Regions from separate parts of the Acinetobacter sp. BSP-28 genome, predicted to be linked through region 1. Evidence: predicted binding sites of a transcription regulator. Region 1 holds the regulator's gene; each other region holds the start of a gene.
What was found. Region 1 encodes PhoB, which activates phosphate uptake and scavenging genes when phosphate is short. Its sites were predicted from a motif close to TGTCATNAANCTGTCATAA; they were not measured.
Positions count from the first base shown of each region.

Region 1 (5,449 bases):
GAAGGCCAAAAAAGATCAGCAACAATACCGTTACTGGATGCACTATGCCGAAGGTTCATTAATGCCGTTATTGCTGATGCAACTGGTGATGAACAATGTCCCGAAACGTGTGCCTTGGCTGATTAAACCAGTCGCACACAAAATTACTGCGGGCGTGAAGGCGGGATTTATTCATCCGCGTTTAAAAGAGCATATTGCTTATCTGGAAGATTACTTATCCAAGCATGAATATTTTGCCGGAACATTTTCTTTTGCCGATATTCAGATGTGGTTTCCACTCGATGCCATTCAATCCAGAACATCCGGTTCATATCCACATATAACCAAGTATCTGAAACGTCTTGAGGAACGACCTGCCTTTCAGAGAGCCAGGTTTAAAGAACAAAACCTGATTTAATATAGACAGGTGGACTGCTTTAAATCAGGGTAGAACGGGGATATTTAGTTGGGTTTGTAAAGGCGCTCTTTAGGGAAAATGACTTTAAAGGTGGAGCCTTCGTTCTCTTTGGATTCAATTTCCAGATGGGCGCCGTGTTGCATTAACACATGTTTGACAATCGCCAGACCTAAGCCGGTGCCACCGGTTTGACGGCTACGCGCGCTATCAACACGATAAAAACGCTCGGTTAAACGTGGCAAGTGTTTGGGGTCAATCCCGATCCCGGTATCTTGCACAGTAAAGATGCCGTGTTCGCCATCATCATGCCATCCTATAGTGATGGTTCCGCCTTTAGGAGTGTACTTAATGGCATTGGTAATCAGGTTGCTAAAGGCACTGGATAGCTCAGTCTCGGAACCGATCAGGTCACAATGGCTGTCAATGTCGAGGTTGAGCGCATGGTGATAGTCGACATTATAGGCCTGCGCATCATCAAACAGCTGGTTCATCAGACTTGGCATTTCAATAATCTGGTTTTTAGCGATTTTTTTGTCATTTTCCAAACGCGACAATAGCAATAAATCATTCACCAGGGCATTCATGCGTTTGGTTTGCGCCTGCATCTGGTCGAAGGCACGTTTCCAGCGCGGATTTAAATCTTCCTGATCGGTAAAGGTTTCAATATAACCGCTAAGGACCGTAAGCGGCGTACGTAATTCATGGGAAATATTGTCGACAAAATCTGTGCGCATTTGTTCCAGATTATGCATGCGGGTCACGTCATAAGCGACCAAGAGGCGGCTTTCCCCACCAAAGCGGGTCATTTTGACTTGTACATAATGGTCTTCAAAGGCGGAAGATTTCATTTTCAGGCCATCGGGTGCCTCGTCAATATGGTTAAAATATTCAATAAAACTGGGCTGGCGCAGAATGGTTAAAATATTGCGACCGCGATCCAGCGGCTGAATACCGAGTAATTTTTCTGCAGCCGGATTCCACCATTCAATTTGGTGCAGTTCATCAATCAGCACCACCGCTTCAGCTAGCGCCACCAGTGAAGATTGTGCCCGATCAATCAGGCCGACCATTTCTGCCTGGACAATACGCTCCTGACGCTGGGAACGGTACACATTAAACAGCAAGGCTCCCCAGATGCCATTTAAACTGGGCGGAACATCATAAGGACGGTTGGAAATCCATTCATTGACTAGATACAGCGAACGCAATTGCAAGGCAAAAAATACTGCAAAGGCGATGAGAATAAAAATCCAGAAATACCCAATCCCTAAACCGATTAAACCCGCAATCAGCAATAAAAAGGTGAGCTGACGTAAATCTTGCTTGGCAAAAGTCCATAGACTGCTGTAACGAAAATGTTTATGTTCTCGTGCAAGTTCCGGGACGGGGTAGGGTTCATACATATAATTCAGTTGACCTAAACGACGACTAACCTAAAGCGACATCTGCGCGGGTAGAAAAACGGTAACCTGTACCACGAACCGTTTGTACATAACGGTCTGCGCCAAACGGTTCCAGTACTTTACGCAAGCGACGGATATGTACATCAATGGTACGGTCTTCAATATATACGTTACCACCCCAGACCTGGTCCAGCAATTGAGCACGGGTATAGGCGCGTTCCGGATGCGTCATGAAAAAGGCCAATAAACGGTATTCTGTAGGTCCCATCTCTAAAATATTCTGACCATGACTGACCCGCTGACTCACCGGATCCAGCACCAGACCATTGGCATCAATGGTTTTTTCACCGCTGAGGGCATTGGCACGGCGTAACACGGCTTTAATGCGGGAAACCAGTTCACGAGTAGAAAATGGTTTGGTCATGTAGTCATCTGCACCGGCATCCAGACCTTGTACCTTATGGTCTTCTTCAGCGCGGGCTGTGAGCATGATCACGGGAATTTCTGACAAGGTTTCATCACGTTTCAGACGGCGGCACAGATCTACACCGCTGACGCCACCCGGTAACATCCAATCGAGTAAAATAAGCACAGGACGTTGGTCCACAATCATTTGATGGGCCTGTTTGGCATCTTCAGCCTGTAGGCATTGGAAGCCCGCCATATCCAGCGAGGTATGGATCATCTCCCGGATCGGAAGCTCATCATCGACGATTAATATATAGTCATCTTTCACAGCGCAATACCCTATTTCACGTAAACGGTGGACCGTTTTATATTTATGACAGGCTTATTACAAAGATTAATTATGACAGTATCATTGCAGAATAGGTAGTCCGGCTGAATTTCGCAAAAAATTGTCACATTTTTGATAAGATACAATCAAGAATTTAAAATAAATCAGTTAGATAAATATATTAAATTCAAGGTGTTGAGTATTTTTTTGACAGTTTGGTGGCAAGGGCTGTGCTGGAATCATATTTTTTCTTTTTTCGAAAAAGTATCAAGCAGCGATAAAAAAACGATACTGCAAGAAGACAGTACCTCCTCTATGGAGAGCTTGAAACCACTGACCACCCAGCGGATGGCGATTTGCGTGACATAGCCATTTAAACCGGTCGAAATCATCGAAATTTCACGTTCAGAGCGGTTGATGTTCGGCATCATCAGCATTACAAAGGCATGAATCATACGGTCAAAACGCGACATGGTTTCATGGATGGTGGCCTGGTTATGCAGTTCCTGAACCAGCATGGCATCAATATAAATAATCCGCGCCATACCCGGATTGTCTTTCAAGGTGGTGAGTAGGGCAGTTAAACCGGCTTCGATCATTTTTCGTGGATCGGTCGAGGCCTGCATAATCGCCTGTGTGACATTGTGCTGCAACTGATCAATCAGCTTTAAGAAGATGGTCTGAAAGAGTTCATCACTTTTCTTAAAGGATTCATAGAAATAGCGTTCGGTTAATTTGGCTTCATTACAAATATCTTTCACAGTTACCGCAAAAAAACCATGCGTGCCATAAGCCTCAATCCCGGCTTCAATCAGTTTTTCACGACGTGCCTGTTTACGTTCGGTTAAAGACATGCCTTTAAATTGACGTTCTTTGATTTTTGCCGGTTTATTTTGATTTTCTTCGAGATTTTTGTGCTGATCAGTCATAAATGTCGTGTGCCGAATGAAATCGAGATTTTGCCTTATATTAACAATAATTTATCTTTAGACCTATGTTTAAAACAAAGCTGCAGCTTTTCCAGTACAGGGAGGAATAGACGATATATTATATTGACAATGGTTATTGTCAAAATTATATTAAATGGATGAACTGCAATCTTCCAGACAGAAAAACAATCGAGATGTTTAGATGGATGATTCAGCAAGCTGAATAAGGATAGCTCATGAAAAATTTTAAAAATAAAGTCGCAGCCATTACTGGTGCAGGGTCGGGTATTGGGCAGCAATTGGCCGTACTTTTGGCCAAGCAAGGCTGCCATTTGTCTTTAAGTGATGTCAATGAACAGGGTTTGGCGAAAACAGTTGAACTGGTCAAAGACAGTCATGTCCGTGTGACAATAAAAAAAGTCAATGTGGCCAAACTGGAAGAAGTGCGCGCCTGGGCTGCTGAAACTGTTCAGGATCATGGTTCAGTCAACATGATTTTTAACAATGCCGGTGTGGCATTGGGTTCAACAGTGGAAGGGGCGAGTTACGAAGAACTGGAATGGATTGTGAATATTAATTTCTGGGGCGTGGTGTATGGCACCAAAGAGTTCCTGCCTTTAATCAAACAATCGGGTGAAGGTCATATTATCAATATTTCCAGCCTGTTTGGTCTAACCGCACAGCCGACCCAGTCTGCCTATAACGCGACCAAGTTTGCGGTGCGCGGTTTTACTGAATCCTTGCGGCAGGAACTGGACCTGGAAAACTGTGGCGTGAGTGCACTCTGTGTACATCCGGGCGGTATTCGTACCAATATTGCCAATGCGGCAAAAATGAATGACAGTATTCGAAGCTTAGGCATGCATCCGGAAAAATCGGCCAGGTCATTCAATAAATTATTACGTTGCCCACCTGAAGAAGCTGCCCGCCAAATTTTGGAAGCGGTACAAAAAGACAAGCGCCGTCTACTGATTGGCAACGATGCCAAAACCCTGGATTTAATCCAGCGCATTTTGCCAACCGGTTATCAGCGTGTTACAGCATTTGCTACCAAATTTAGCAATAAAGGCAAAAAATCTGCTTAAAACAACACGCTTTAAAAAACCCGCGATTGGCGGGTTTTTTTATGTCTTAAAATTCAAGTTTTCGAATATCCAAAAAAATTTTTGTTAAGTTTTAACCCATCAATTGAAGTGATAGGAGAGACTCAGAAATAACTTTATATCTAAAAATAAGAAATAAAAATAAAAAAACCAGCTGAATTTAAATAAGCAAGTGTTGAATTATCAACACACATATCGCGTTAAAACCAACATATTTGGTTGGGATAATTTTAATAAATATTTATAAAACAATAACTTAAAATGTTGGCACGCTTGTTGTAATAACAGGGAGGTGTAATGATAAGAAATTAGGGAATCCTCATGACAGTTTTAAAAGATTTAAAGGCAAAACAATCGCGTGCTGCTCAAGTGCGTTCTCAGCTTGATTATCCGGTGATTGATACGGATATCCATACCAATGCCTACAGTCCTGCACTTGAAGACTATATTGCGCAGTATGGTGGTTCACGTGTGGTCGATGTATTTCGTAGCCATTTAAAAAGTAATGGTTTAAACGCATTAGCTGCAGAGTGGTACAACGCCAGCCCAGAAGAACGTAAAAACCGTCGTCTATTCCGTCCGCCATTTTGGGCACTCCCTTCAGAAAATACCTATGACTTGGCAACGGTTGCCTTACCGGGCTTATTGTATGAGCGTCTAGAAGAACTCGGTACGGACTATGCTGTGCTCTATCCAAACCTGTCTTTATTTCCAATTAATTCATCTAATGATGACCTGCGTTTGTCCTTAACTCGTGCGATTAACCATTTCCATGCCGACATCTATAAGCCTTATGCCGACCGTCTGACGCCAGTGGCTGCGATTCCGCTGAATACGCCACAAGAAGGGATTGAGGAACTGGAGTTTGCACAAAAGTTGGG
Region 1 covers NZ_JBIQOB010000009.1:52,742-58,190, reverse strand. The annotation lists gene ACE01R_RS08385 (glutathione S-transferase) at 1-397, shown strand, start outside; gene phoR (phosphate regulon sensor histidine kinase PhoR) at 442-1,800, opposite strand; gene phoB (phosphate regulon transcriptional regulator PhoB) at 1,826-2,536, opposite strand; gene ACE01R_RS08370 (TetR/AcrR family transcriptional regulator) at 2,776-3,465, opposite strand; gene ACE01R_RS08365 (SDR family NAD(P)-dependent oxidoreductase) at 3,702-4,550, shown strand; gene ACE01R_RS08360 (amidohydrolase family protein) at 4,890-5,449, shown strand, end outside.

Region 2 (5,449 bases), on a different contig from region 1:
GATAGCATTATCGAATATGTCAGTGAGCAAAAGGCCGATACCAGCTTAATGTTTATGTGCACGCCAACCGATGTCTATGCCATTCCGAAGGAAGTGGTAGAAGCATCTTATGACAAGTTCCACTGTCGCTCCAAAGTGCGTCAGCTTATGAGTAAAGGTATTTCAGCTATTACCGCCAAGCGCTTTTTCCAGCAGAATCTACATATGCTCATTCCTTCCGACAATGGTCAGGAATATGGCATTGCGGACTGTCTGGTGGTCGAGCAAGGCCCAAACTATGCTTTGGCCAAGCGTATCCAGCAGTGGCGTGCAACACTGGCGCGTCATTATGGACAACGGGTCAGTATCAATATTGCACCGTCTACCACGACCCATTCAGTGACCAAAAATCCGTTATTGAAAGCGGCCTTCAATGGTGCCAGCCTGTTTGATGTTGAATCCTTTCACCCTGAAACTACCAATGCGCTTATGGCTGCTTTGTGGATTTATGACCTGCGCCATCCTGAATCGGTTGCCAACCCGGAAACTCATCTGGATCATCCGCTGGAACTGATGATGAAAGGCGCCAACCATGGCGGATTGTGGCGTGTGCCTTATTTGGCCCGCACTGCTCTGCCTTTTGCCGCACTGTATGGCTTTGCCAACGAAAAATTGCCGATTAAGAAGGTGCTACGCAAGATAAAGAAATAATCACAAGGCTTCCCCTCTTCTTTAGATGGGAAGTATGACTTTAAACCAAGGTGCAAGTGAAGGTCAAACAAAGACAAATGAAGGATATATGCAGTTTGATTTTCTTTTCATAACAAAGCACTAAAAGACATAAAAAAACGCTGCAATTGCAGCGTTTTTTGTTTCTAACAGAAGTCTTAAACGAACTGTAAGAATAACCAGTACAAACCACCAGATAAACAAATAGTCGCTGGTAAAGTGAAGACCCATGCCGATAAAATCGTACGCACCATTTGTAAATTCAAACCTGATTTATTGGCTACCATGGTACCTGCAACTGCACTGTTCAAAACGTGTGTTGTCGATACAGGCATACCCAAACCATCAGCAGCAGCAATCGTTGTCATAGCAACAAGTTCAGCTGACATGCCTTGACCATAAGTCATATGGTTTTTACCAATACGCTCACCTACAGTTACCACAATACGTTTCCAGCCAACCATCGTACCCAGACCTAATGCCAGGGCAACAGCCACTTTCACCCAGGTTGGAATGTATTGCAGGAATGAATCCAGGTTTTTACGATATTCTTTAACTAACTTGCTTTGATCTTTTGACATTTCAGGAAGCTGCTCAGCTTTATCTAAACGCTTAAACGCAGTAGTACTGAGATACATATCATTGCGGATCGCAGAAACTTCAGCCTCTGGAATAGTGTGAATATCACCATATTTGGCAACACGTTCACCTAAATGATCTGTCAAGCTCGCTAAAGCAGGAACCACTTCAGGATTCACTTCTTTGGTTTGAATATATTTGGTAATGACAGCACGTGCCTGATCATCCGTAATATTTTCATGCTGCGGATAAATAGCAGTAGCCGTTTGCTGAGACAATTGCTCAAAAGACTGAATATGTGCACTGTCTAAATTCTTATTTAAAGAATAAGCCAAAGGTACACAACCAATCAAAATCAGCATAATCAAGCCCATGCCCTTTTGACCGTCATTTGAACCATGCGCGAAACTCACACCGGTACAAGTGAAAATCAAAATCGCACGAATCAAAGGCGGTGGCGGCTTATTACCTTCAGGCGGATGAAAGAGCTCCAACTGTTTACGGAAAATTTTTTTCACCAGTAAAAACAGGACTGCAGCAAAAGCAAAACCAATCAGCGGAGAAAACAGCAGTGCTTTACCTACTTTCATCACTTGCTCCATATCTACGCCGCTTGCGCCAGCGCCTGAATGAAGCAGGTAATTCATAATACCCACACCTAAAATCGAACCGATTAGGGTATGTGAGCTCGATGCCGGAATACCTAAAAACCAGGTACCTAAATTCCAGAGAATCGCAGCGATCAGCATGGCAAAAACCATGGCAAAGCCTGCTCCAGAACCGACATTCATAATCAGCTCTACAGGCAATAAAGCAATAATGCCGTAAGCGACGGCACCACTTGCCACCATCACCCCAAGGAAGTTACAGAAGCCTGCCCACATTACTGCAACAGGTGCAGATAAGGCATTGGTATAAATAACAGTTGCGACTGCATTGGCCGTGTCATGAAAACCATTAACAAATTCAAAGCCTAAAGCAATTAATAAAGCAGTCGCTAAAAGAATAACGGAATATAAACTTAATGCTGGAACATGCGCCAAATCGGTTGAAAGTTGAAAACCGATATACACTAAAGTTGAAATAATAACCGTGAGAAACACCGGCATAAAAAATTTCGGCGTAGCAACATGCACATTCGTCGATTTCGCTGGTGCTGATGGCACCTGATCTTGGACGGGAGGAATATTAGAATTCATGCAGACGGTTCAAAGGGATAATAAAATCCCCTTATTGTTCAATTTAATTGTGACAATTATATGACAAAACGGTGTCATATAAAGCAGTTTTTCATACTTTATTTACTATTATGCACTCACCAAAACCCACCGAATTATTTAATTTTAATAAAATAAATCAATTAGTTAACATACATAATCCACTATTATTTATTTTGAAAATCAATGTTTCAGCTTATCTGATATAAATTCATATTTATTGTCACATTTGCTCCTGCGTATCACCTATTTTCCATCATGCCTGATTAATATGACAAATTCGTGAAGCATTCCAAGCATTTATATTAAACACACCTGTCAATAAATATGTCTATTTATTCAACAACCTAATACATAGTGCATACCCCTTGCCTGCGAATATCAATAAAACTGGATTGAATTCTGTTAATATATTTGCCGATTTTATATTCCATCGGATTGGGGTTATTTATGTCCACGCTTGCCACCCTAAAAGAGCTGCTCGCTCAACGGATTCTGATTATTGATGGTGCTATGGGCACCATGATTCAGCGTCATAAACTCGAAGAAGCCGACTACCGTGGTGAGCGTTTTGCTGACTGGGCATCTGACCTGAAAGGCAACAATGACCTTTTGGTGTTGACCCAACCTCACATCATTCAAGGTATTCACGAAGCCTACCTTGAAGCTGGTGCCGACATTATTGAAACTAACAGTTTCAACGGTACACGTGTTTCTATGTCGGATTACCACATGGAAGATCTTGTCCCTGAGATTAACCGTGAAGCAGCACGTATTGCTAAAGAAGCATGTTTGAAATATTCAACACCAGACAAACCGCGCTTTGTTGCCGGTGTGCTTGGGCCAACGTCACGTACCTGTTCGATTTCACCCAACGTAAATGACCCAGCGTTCCGTAACATCACATTTGATGCGCTGAAAGAAAACTATATTGAAGCTGCGCATGCCCTGATTGAAGGCGGTGCGGACATTCTACTCATTGAAACCGTATTCGATACACTGAACTGTAAAGCGGCAATCTTTGCAGTCAAAGAAGTGTTCAACCAAATTGGCTATGAATTGCCATTGATGATTTCAGGCACGATTACCGATGCTTCAGGCCGTACATTGACAGGTCAAACTGCAGAAGCGTTCTGGAACTCTGTTCGTCATGGTGATTTATTGTCGATTGGTTTTAACTGTGCGCTGGGCGCAGATGCGATGCGTCCACACGTCAAAACCATCTCTGATGTTGCCGATACTTTTGTTTCTGCCCATCCAAACGCAGGCTTGCCAAATGCCTTCGGTGGTTATGATGAAACCCCTGAAGAAACGGCTGCATTTATTAAAGAATTTGCAGAAAGCGGTTTGATTAACATTACCGGCGGCTGCTGTGGTACAACGCCAGATCACATCCGTGCGATTTACAATGCAGTAAAAGACATCAAACCGCGTCAAGTGCCTGAAACTAAACCAGCTTGTCGTTTAAGTGGTCTTGAACCGTTCAACATTACTGAAGAATCACTCTTTGTGAACGTCGGTGAACGTACCAACGTAACCGGTTCTAAAAAATTCTTACGTCTTATCCGTGAAGAAAACTTTGCTGAAGCACTTGAAGTTGCACAGCAGCAAGTTGAAGCCGGTGCACAGGTCATCGACATCAACATGGATGAAGGCATGCTCGATTCACAAGGTGCAATGGTGCACTTCCTGAATCTTGTGGCATCTGAGCCTGAAATTTCACGTGTGCCAATCATGATTGACTCTTCAAAATGGGAAATCATTGAAGCAGGCTTGAAATGCGTACAGGGTAAACCGGTTGTTAACTCGATTTCTCTGAAAGAAGGTTATGACGAGTTTGTACATAAAGCGCGTTTATGCCGTCAGTACGGTGCTGCAATCATTGTCATGGCTTTTGATGAGAAAGGTCAGGCGGATACTGCAGAACGCAAACGTGAAATCTGTAAGCGTTCTTATGATGTCTTAGTCAATGAAGTGGGCTTCCCTGCTGAAGACATCATCTTTGACCCGAACGTGTTTGCGGTGGCAACCGGTATTGAAGAACACAACAACTATGCTGTGGATTTCATTGAAGCAACAGGTTGGATTAAGCAAAACTTGCCGCATGCGATGATTTCAGGCGGTGTATCAAACGTATCGTTCTCATTCCGTGGCAACGAACCTGTTCGTGAAGCGATTCACTCGGTATTCCTATACCATGCCATCAAGCAAGGCATGACCATGGGTATCGTCAACGCAGGTCAAATGGCGATTTACGATGATATTGACCCTGAGCTAAAAGCTGCGGTTGAAGATGTGATCTTGAACCAAAACCAAGGTGAGAGCCAGCATGATGCAACTGAAAAACTATTAGAAGTTGCTGAAAAATTCCGTGGTCAAGGCGCTGCGCAAAAACAAGTAGAAAACTTGGAATGGCGTGAGCTTCCTGTGGAAAAACGTCTTGAGCATGCCCTAGTCAAAGGTATCACTACATTTATTGATGAAGATACCGAAGAAGCACGCTTAAAAGCCAAGCGTCCGCTCGATGTGATTGAAGGTCCACTGATGGACGGTATGAACGTGGTTGGTGACCTGTTCGGTTCGGGTAAAATGTTCCTGCCGCAAGTGGTGAAATCTGCACGTGTCATGAAGCAAGCTGTGGCTTGGTTGAACCCGTACATTGAAGCGGAAAAATCTGGCGGTGAGTCTAAAGGTAAAGTGTTGATGGCAACCGTTAAAGGTGACGTGCACGATATCGGTAAGAACATTGTCGGCGTTGTGCTGGGCTGTAACGGTTATGACATCATCGACCTTGGCGTGATGGTGCCTTGCGAGAAGATTCTGCAAACGGCGATTGATGAGAAAGTCGACATTATCGGTCTTTCTGGTCTGATTACACCGTCACTGGATGAAATGGTGTTCGTTGCCAAAGAAATGCAGCGTAAAGGCTTCAATGTACCGTTGAT
Region 2 covers NZ_JBIQOB010000002.1:165,318-170,766, reverse strand. The annotation lists gene ACE01R_RS02180 (hypothetical protein) at 1-690, shown strand, start outside; gene ACE01R_RS02175 (inorganic phosphate transporter) at 867-2,486, opposite strand; gene metH (methionine synthase) at 2,955-5,449, shown strand, end outside.
Region 2: ACE01R_RS02175 (inorganic phosphate transporter) is a predicted target of PhoB. The motif match lies at 2,534-2,552, and genes of this name have one in related genera.

Region 3 (5,449 bases), on a different contig from region 1:
GGTATAATGCATAAATATCGCCTACACTTCGATCAATCCACCTATATGTTAGTACCTGCAGCAATGATTCAAGTTAAAAATAAAATTGCCAAACATAAAAGAAAACTCAAAAACCTATCGACAACTTTATTTAACGCAAAATCACTGGTTTTATCGCAAAACACTCCTTATGAAGTCATTGCAGAGTACAAACAAACCCGGGTGCGTTATTACGCCTCACCGGATAGACAATATAAAGAACCTCTGGTTTTTGTTGCCCCCCTTGCAATCAACATGGCCATTTACGACCTGTACCCTTACCGCTCATTGGTGAAACACTTTCAACATAGTGGCTTTGATGTCTATTTAATCGAATGGGGTCAATATAACTATAAAGATCGCTTCCTCAATTTCATGTCTTTTATTGACGATGCCATTCCACATTGCATTGCACAAATTCGTCAGCATTCCAACAGTGATGAAATTTCACTGCATGGCTGGAGTATGGCCGGGGTATTTGTCATGCTGTATTGTGCCCTGCATCAACCGAACCACGTTAAAAATTTAATTGTGTTGGGTAGTCCGGTAGACAGTCATGCCTCGGGTCGTACCGGGAAGCTGTTTCAAAAGGTTAATCAACTGATTGCCAAAAATAAGGCGCTGCAAAACAAGATTTATTCAGGAACTGTACCCAAGCATCTGACTCATAGCCCAGGCCTACTTAACTCGCTCGGTTTTAAAATTATTGATCCTATGGGATGGATACAAAGCAAAAAGCAGCTTTTAGCGAACCTCGACAACCTGCAAGCCTTATACGAACATGCCACCATGGGTCATTTTCTGAACCGGATGATTGACTACCCTGGCGGCATCAATCAGGACATGATTTTTAATGTCTGGCTACAAAATCCGCTCAAAAATGGCGTTATCAAATTACAAGATAAACATATCGAATTAAAAAATATAAACTGCTCTTTATTGGTAGGCGCGGGTCGTAGCGATCAGATTGTTTCCGAAGATGCCGTTAAGCCTTTAATTGAATTGACAAATAGCAAGGATGTCACGTTTACTCTTATCCCCGGTGGTCATTTAGGACTGATGTCTAGTCAGTCCAGTGCCAACGAATTCTGGCCTTTCATGACCACCTGGTTAAAACAGAGATCAAGCAAAATATAAAGGAAACATCATGATTCAGTCAGTTGCATTTATCGGCTTGGGCGCAATGGGTTACCGTATGGCAGCACATTTACCTCAACATTTTGATACGGTGTATGTATGGAACCGTAATTTTGAAAAAGCCAAAGGACATGCAACTGAATATGGCACGCAGGCAGTCGAACTCGAGCAAGCCGTTCAAGCAGATATCATTTTTTCCTGCCTACCAACCAGCAAGGAAGTCGAAGACCTCATTGCAACGGTTCAGATTAAATCGGGTTCGGTATGGGTCGATTGCACCAGTGGTGTTCCTGAATCGGCAAAAAAGCTCAGCCAGCAGTTAAAAGCATTGGATGTAGATTTTCTTGATGCACCCGTAAGCGGTCAAACCATTGGTGCCGAAAATGGTACTTTAACCGTGATGATTGGCGGTGAAGCCACTGCTTTTGAAAAAGCCCTTCCTGCAATTCAAGCCTTCGGAAAGCTGATTAAACATGTCGGTGAATCAGGTGCCGGTTTCGCAGTCAAAGCCGTGAACAATATGCTTTTGGCTGTCAATCTTTGTTCAGTGGCTGAAGGTTTCACTACCTTAAAAGCGCATGGCGTAAATCTGCATGAAGCTTTAGACTGCATTAATGCGTCAAGCGGTAAAAGTGGTGTGACTGAAACAGTGTTGCCACAACGGGTTTTAAACCGCGAATTCCCTCTGACTTTTGCCTTACCGCTATTAGCCAAAGATACAGGTATTGCACTTGACCTGGTGCGTAATGCTAAACTCTCAGCGCCGGTTATTGCCTTAACGCAAAGCCTGATTCAGGCAGCCAGCAATTTAGCAGAAAAAGACAGTGACTTTTCTAGTGCTGTAAAAATGTATGAATCCTGGAGTAAAATTACACTTGAGTAATTACTCGCCATTGAATAATAATAAATTAAACCTAATATTGTGTAGAAGTGTTCTACACAATGTTCTCACAGAGGAAACCCTCATGACCAAGCTTAGTGTTGCAGTTTTGGCTAGTTTTACAACTTTCTTTGGGGCAACTGCTTTTGCAGCGACAGCAGAGCAAGAGTGTCAACAATTAAAAAATGACCATGATGTCATTTATGCGTCTAAAGGTTTTTGCTTTAAAGACCCGGAAGCTAAGGCGAAGTTTGGCAATGACAATTGCTATACAACTAAACCTAAATTTTCAGAAAAAGAGCAACAACGACTTGACGCCATCAAAGATCGTCAGAAAGAATTGAACTGTAAATAATTACAGTACCCAATCACTTTCAAGGACTAGACATGCTTTACGATGATCAAAATATTTTTGCACGAATTATTCGTAATGAACTTCCTGCAATAAAAGTGTATGAGGACGAACAGGTTCTGGCTTTTATGGACATCATGCCACAGGCAGAGGGTCATACGCTGGTCATCCCGAAAACACCTGCAATTACATTGCTTGATCTACCACCCGATGCTGCTGCTTATACCATTCAAATTGTGCAAAGAGTTGCTCAAGCAATGAAAATAGCACTCGATGTTCAAGGTATTGTACTGATGCAACTCTCAGGTGCATCTGCTGGTCAAACGGTTCCACATGTTCATTTTCACCTCATTCCAAGTTCAGTTCATGAACTTGGAAAACATGCATTGCATATGGGTGATCAAGAACAAATCCAGGCTTTGGCTGAAAGAATTAAAGCCGCACTTTGATTTAAATCATAAAAAGAAAATGGAGCTTCGGCTCCATTTTTTTATTTTCATAACAAAAAGAAGAAATGTAATTTAATTTTTGTCCTTCAATACGTCATCAAACTGTCATTTTTCATTCACTTCTCTGTCACAAACATTACAGATACTGCATAGCAAGTTGGTGAGCTTTTGTAATTTTTTGTACTTAAGCAAACTAAAAAAGAAGTGTTAAGTAAGGCAAATGCCATTTAGAACCGTGTTTTGGAGAAATATCTCAATGAAAAAATTACTTCTCGCTACTGCAGTAGCGGCTTTGGGGATGAGTGCAGCACAAGCGGCACCAACTTTGTATGGCAAACTGAACGTATCTATCGACCAAGTTGATAACTACGATTTCAAAGGTAACGATGTTTCTGAAGTAAGCTCTCATGCTTCACGTATTGGTGTAAAAGGTGAAGAGAAACTGACTGACAACCTGTCAGCTGTTTATCAAGCAGAATGGGCTGTTTCTACTGATGGTTCTGGTTCAGATACTGACTGGAGTGCACGTAACCGCTTCATCGGTCTTAAATGGGCTGGTTTAGGTACACTAAAAGCAGGTAACTACGATTCTTATTTCAAAACAGCTGCTGGCAGTGCTCAAGATATCTTCAACGATCACACTCGTCTTGACATTACCAACATGATGCACGGTGAAGAACGTCCTAAAAATGCGATCGGTATCGAAACTGACAAAAAATTGCTTGGCGGCGTTCAATTCAACATTATGGCGCTACAAGGTGAAAATTCAACTGCTGCTGCAGCTGGCACTTCTGGTGACGATAGTGCCCGTGATGGCTTCGGTGATGGTATCTCAGCATCTGTCCTATATGATAACAAAGACCTTGGCTTATCTTTAGGCCTAGCAGCAAACTCTGCTGTTGAAGGTAAATATGTAGGTTTTGATGGTAAAAAATATATTTCTGATGCTTTCCGTATCACTGGAGCTTATGACTTCTCTAAAGTGGGTATCAACGGCTTTACTTTAGGTGGTTTATGGCAAACTGCTGAACCATCTGACGATCTGACCGCTGCTAAAGGCTTACAAGAAGATGCTTTCACAATTGCCGCTGCATATAAAATCGGTTCAACTCCATGGGTTGTAAAAGCTGAATACGCAAATGCGAATACAGAATACACAGCTGGAACTACTTCTGTTGATCGTGACATCAATCAATACGGCCTTGGTGTAGATTACTACTTCAACAAACAAGCTCGTATGTACGGTATCGTTGCTTCTCAAGAACGTGACTGGAAAACAGCTGCTGGTGAAGATGACACTATGACTGTATTCGGTCTTGGTATGGAATATAACTTCTAAGCCCTCTTCATCTAATTAGAAAAGTTATTAAAAAGACCACATTCGTGTGGTCTTTTTTTGATGAAAGAATTATAACTTCTTCTCTCATCCATCTTACATTTTAGGTAAATGTGTTTAATTGCGTTTATATAAAACATATTAAATTGAAATTTAAACAAGAACAATTATCAATTAATTATATCTACTAAAAAAATACAAGTGTTTAGTTGGATTTAAAAGTATATATAACTATTTTAGTCAGAATTAAAAATTAAATACGCAGCGTTTTAGTCAACTTAATAATTGCAAAAAATCAGTATATTTTTTATCACAACCTCAACATAAATCATTGTTTTAAAACATAAATATAATATATTTTTATTTTAATTGTTTCATCTATTTATTTTTAGTTATTTTTTGTTTAATAATATAGATCAAGTTTAAAAAAATAGGCTTATTTGTATGAGCTTAATACCGAAAGATTACAATCAACGTTTAGTTCGAGAGATCGCAGTCATTTTAATAATTAAGGTTGCACTCTTACTGACGATTAAACACATCTGGTTCGACGCCCCGACTATCCCTCAAAATTTTGACACTCAAGTTGCCGAGCATATTGCTGGCAGCCCTTCCCAAATCAAGGAGACACGTTGATGATTTCTGAAAGCGTGGTCGATCTTTCGCGGTTCCAATTTGCAATGACCGCGTTGTATCACTTTATATTTGTACCTCTTACTCTTGGTCTGGCTTTTATTCTTGCCATCATGGAAACCACCTATGTGATTTCCGGTAAAGAAATTTATAAAGACATGACCAAATTCTGGGGAAAACTTTTTGGTATTAACTTTGCCTTGGGTGTAACTACAGGCTTAACCATGGAGTTCCAGTTTGGTACAAACTGGGCGTACTATTCGCATTATGTCGGTGACATTTTCGGTGCGCCACTGGCTATTGAAGGATTAATGGCGTTTTTCTTGGAATCGACTTTTATTGGTCTATTCTTCTTCGGCTGGGACCGGCTTTCCAAAGTTCAGCATTTAGGCGTGACCTGGCTGGTTGCTCTCGGCTCAAACATGTCGGCACTTTGGATTCTAGTTGCCAATGGCTGGATGCAAAATCCTGTGGGCGCAGCGTTTAACTTTGAAACCATGCGTATGGAACTGGTTGACTTCGGTGCACTGATTTTCAACCCGGTGGCTCAGGTTAAATTCGTCCATACTGTATCTTCAGGTTATGTGACTGGTGCAGTTTTCGTTTTGGCAATTTCTAGCTACTACTTGCTTAAAAAACGTGAC
Region 3 covers NZ_JBIQOB010000013.1:17,336-22,784, forward strand. The annotation lists gene ACE01R_RS10805 (alpha/beta fold hydrolase) at 64-1,155, shown strand; gene ACE01R_RS10810 (NAD(P)-dependent oxidoreductase) at 1,166-2,038, shown strand; gene ACE01R_RS10815 (YARHG domain-containing protein) at 2,121-2,390, shown strand; gene ACE01R_RS10820 (HIT family protein) at 2,423-2,836, shown strand; gene ACE01R_RS10825 (porin) at 3,093-4,175, shown strand; gene cydP (cytochrome oxidase putative small subunit CydP) at 4,617-4,808, shown strand; gene ACE01R_RS10835 (cytochrome ubiquinol oxidase subunit I) at 4,808-5,449, shown strand, end outside.
Region 3: ACE01R_RS10825 (porin) is a predicted target of PhoB. The motif match lies at 2,929-2,947, and genes of this name have one in related genera.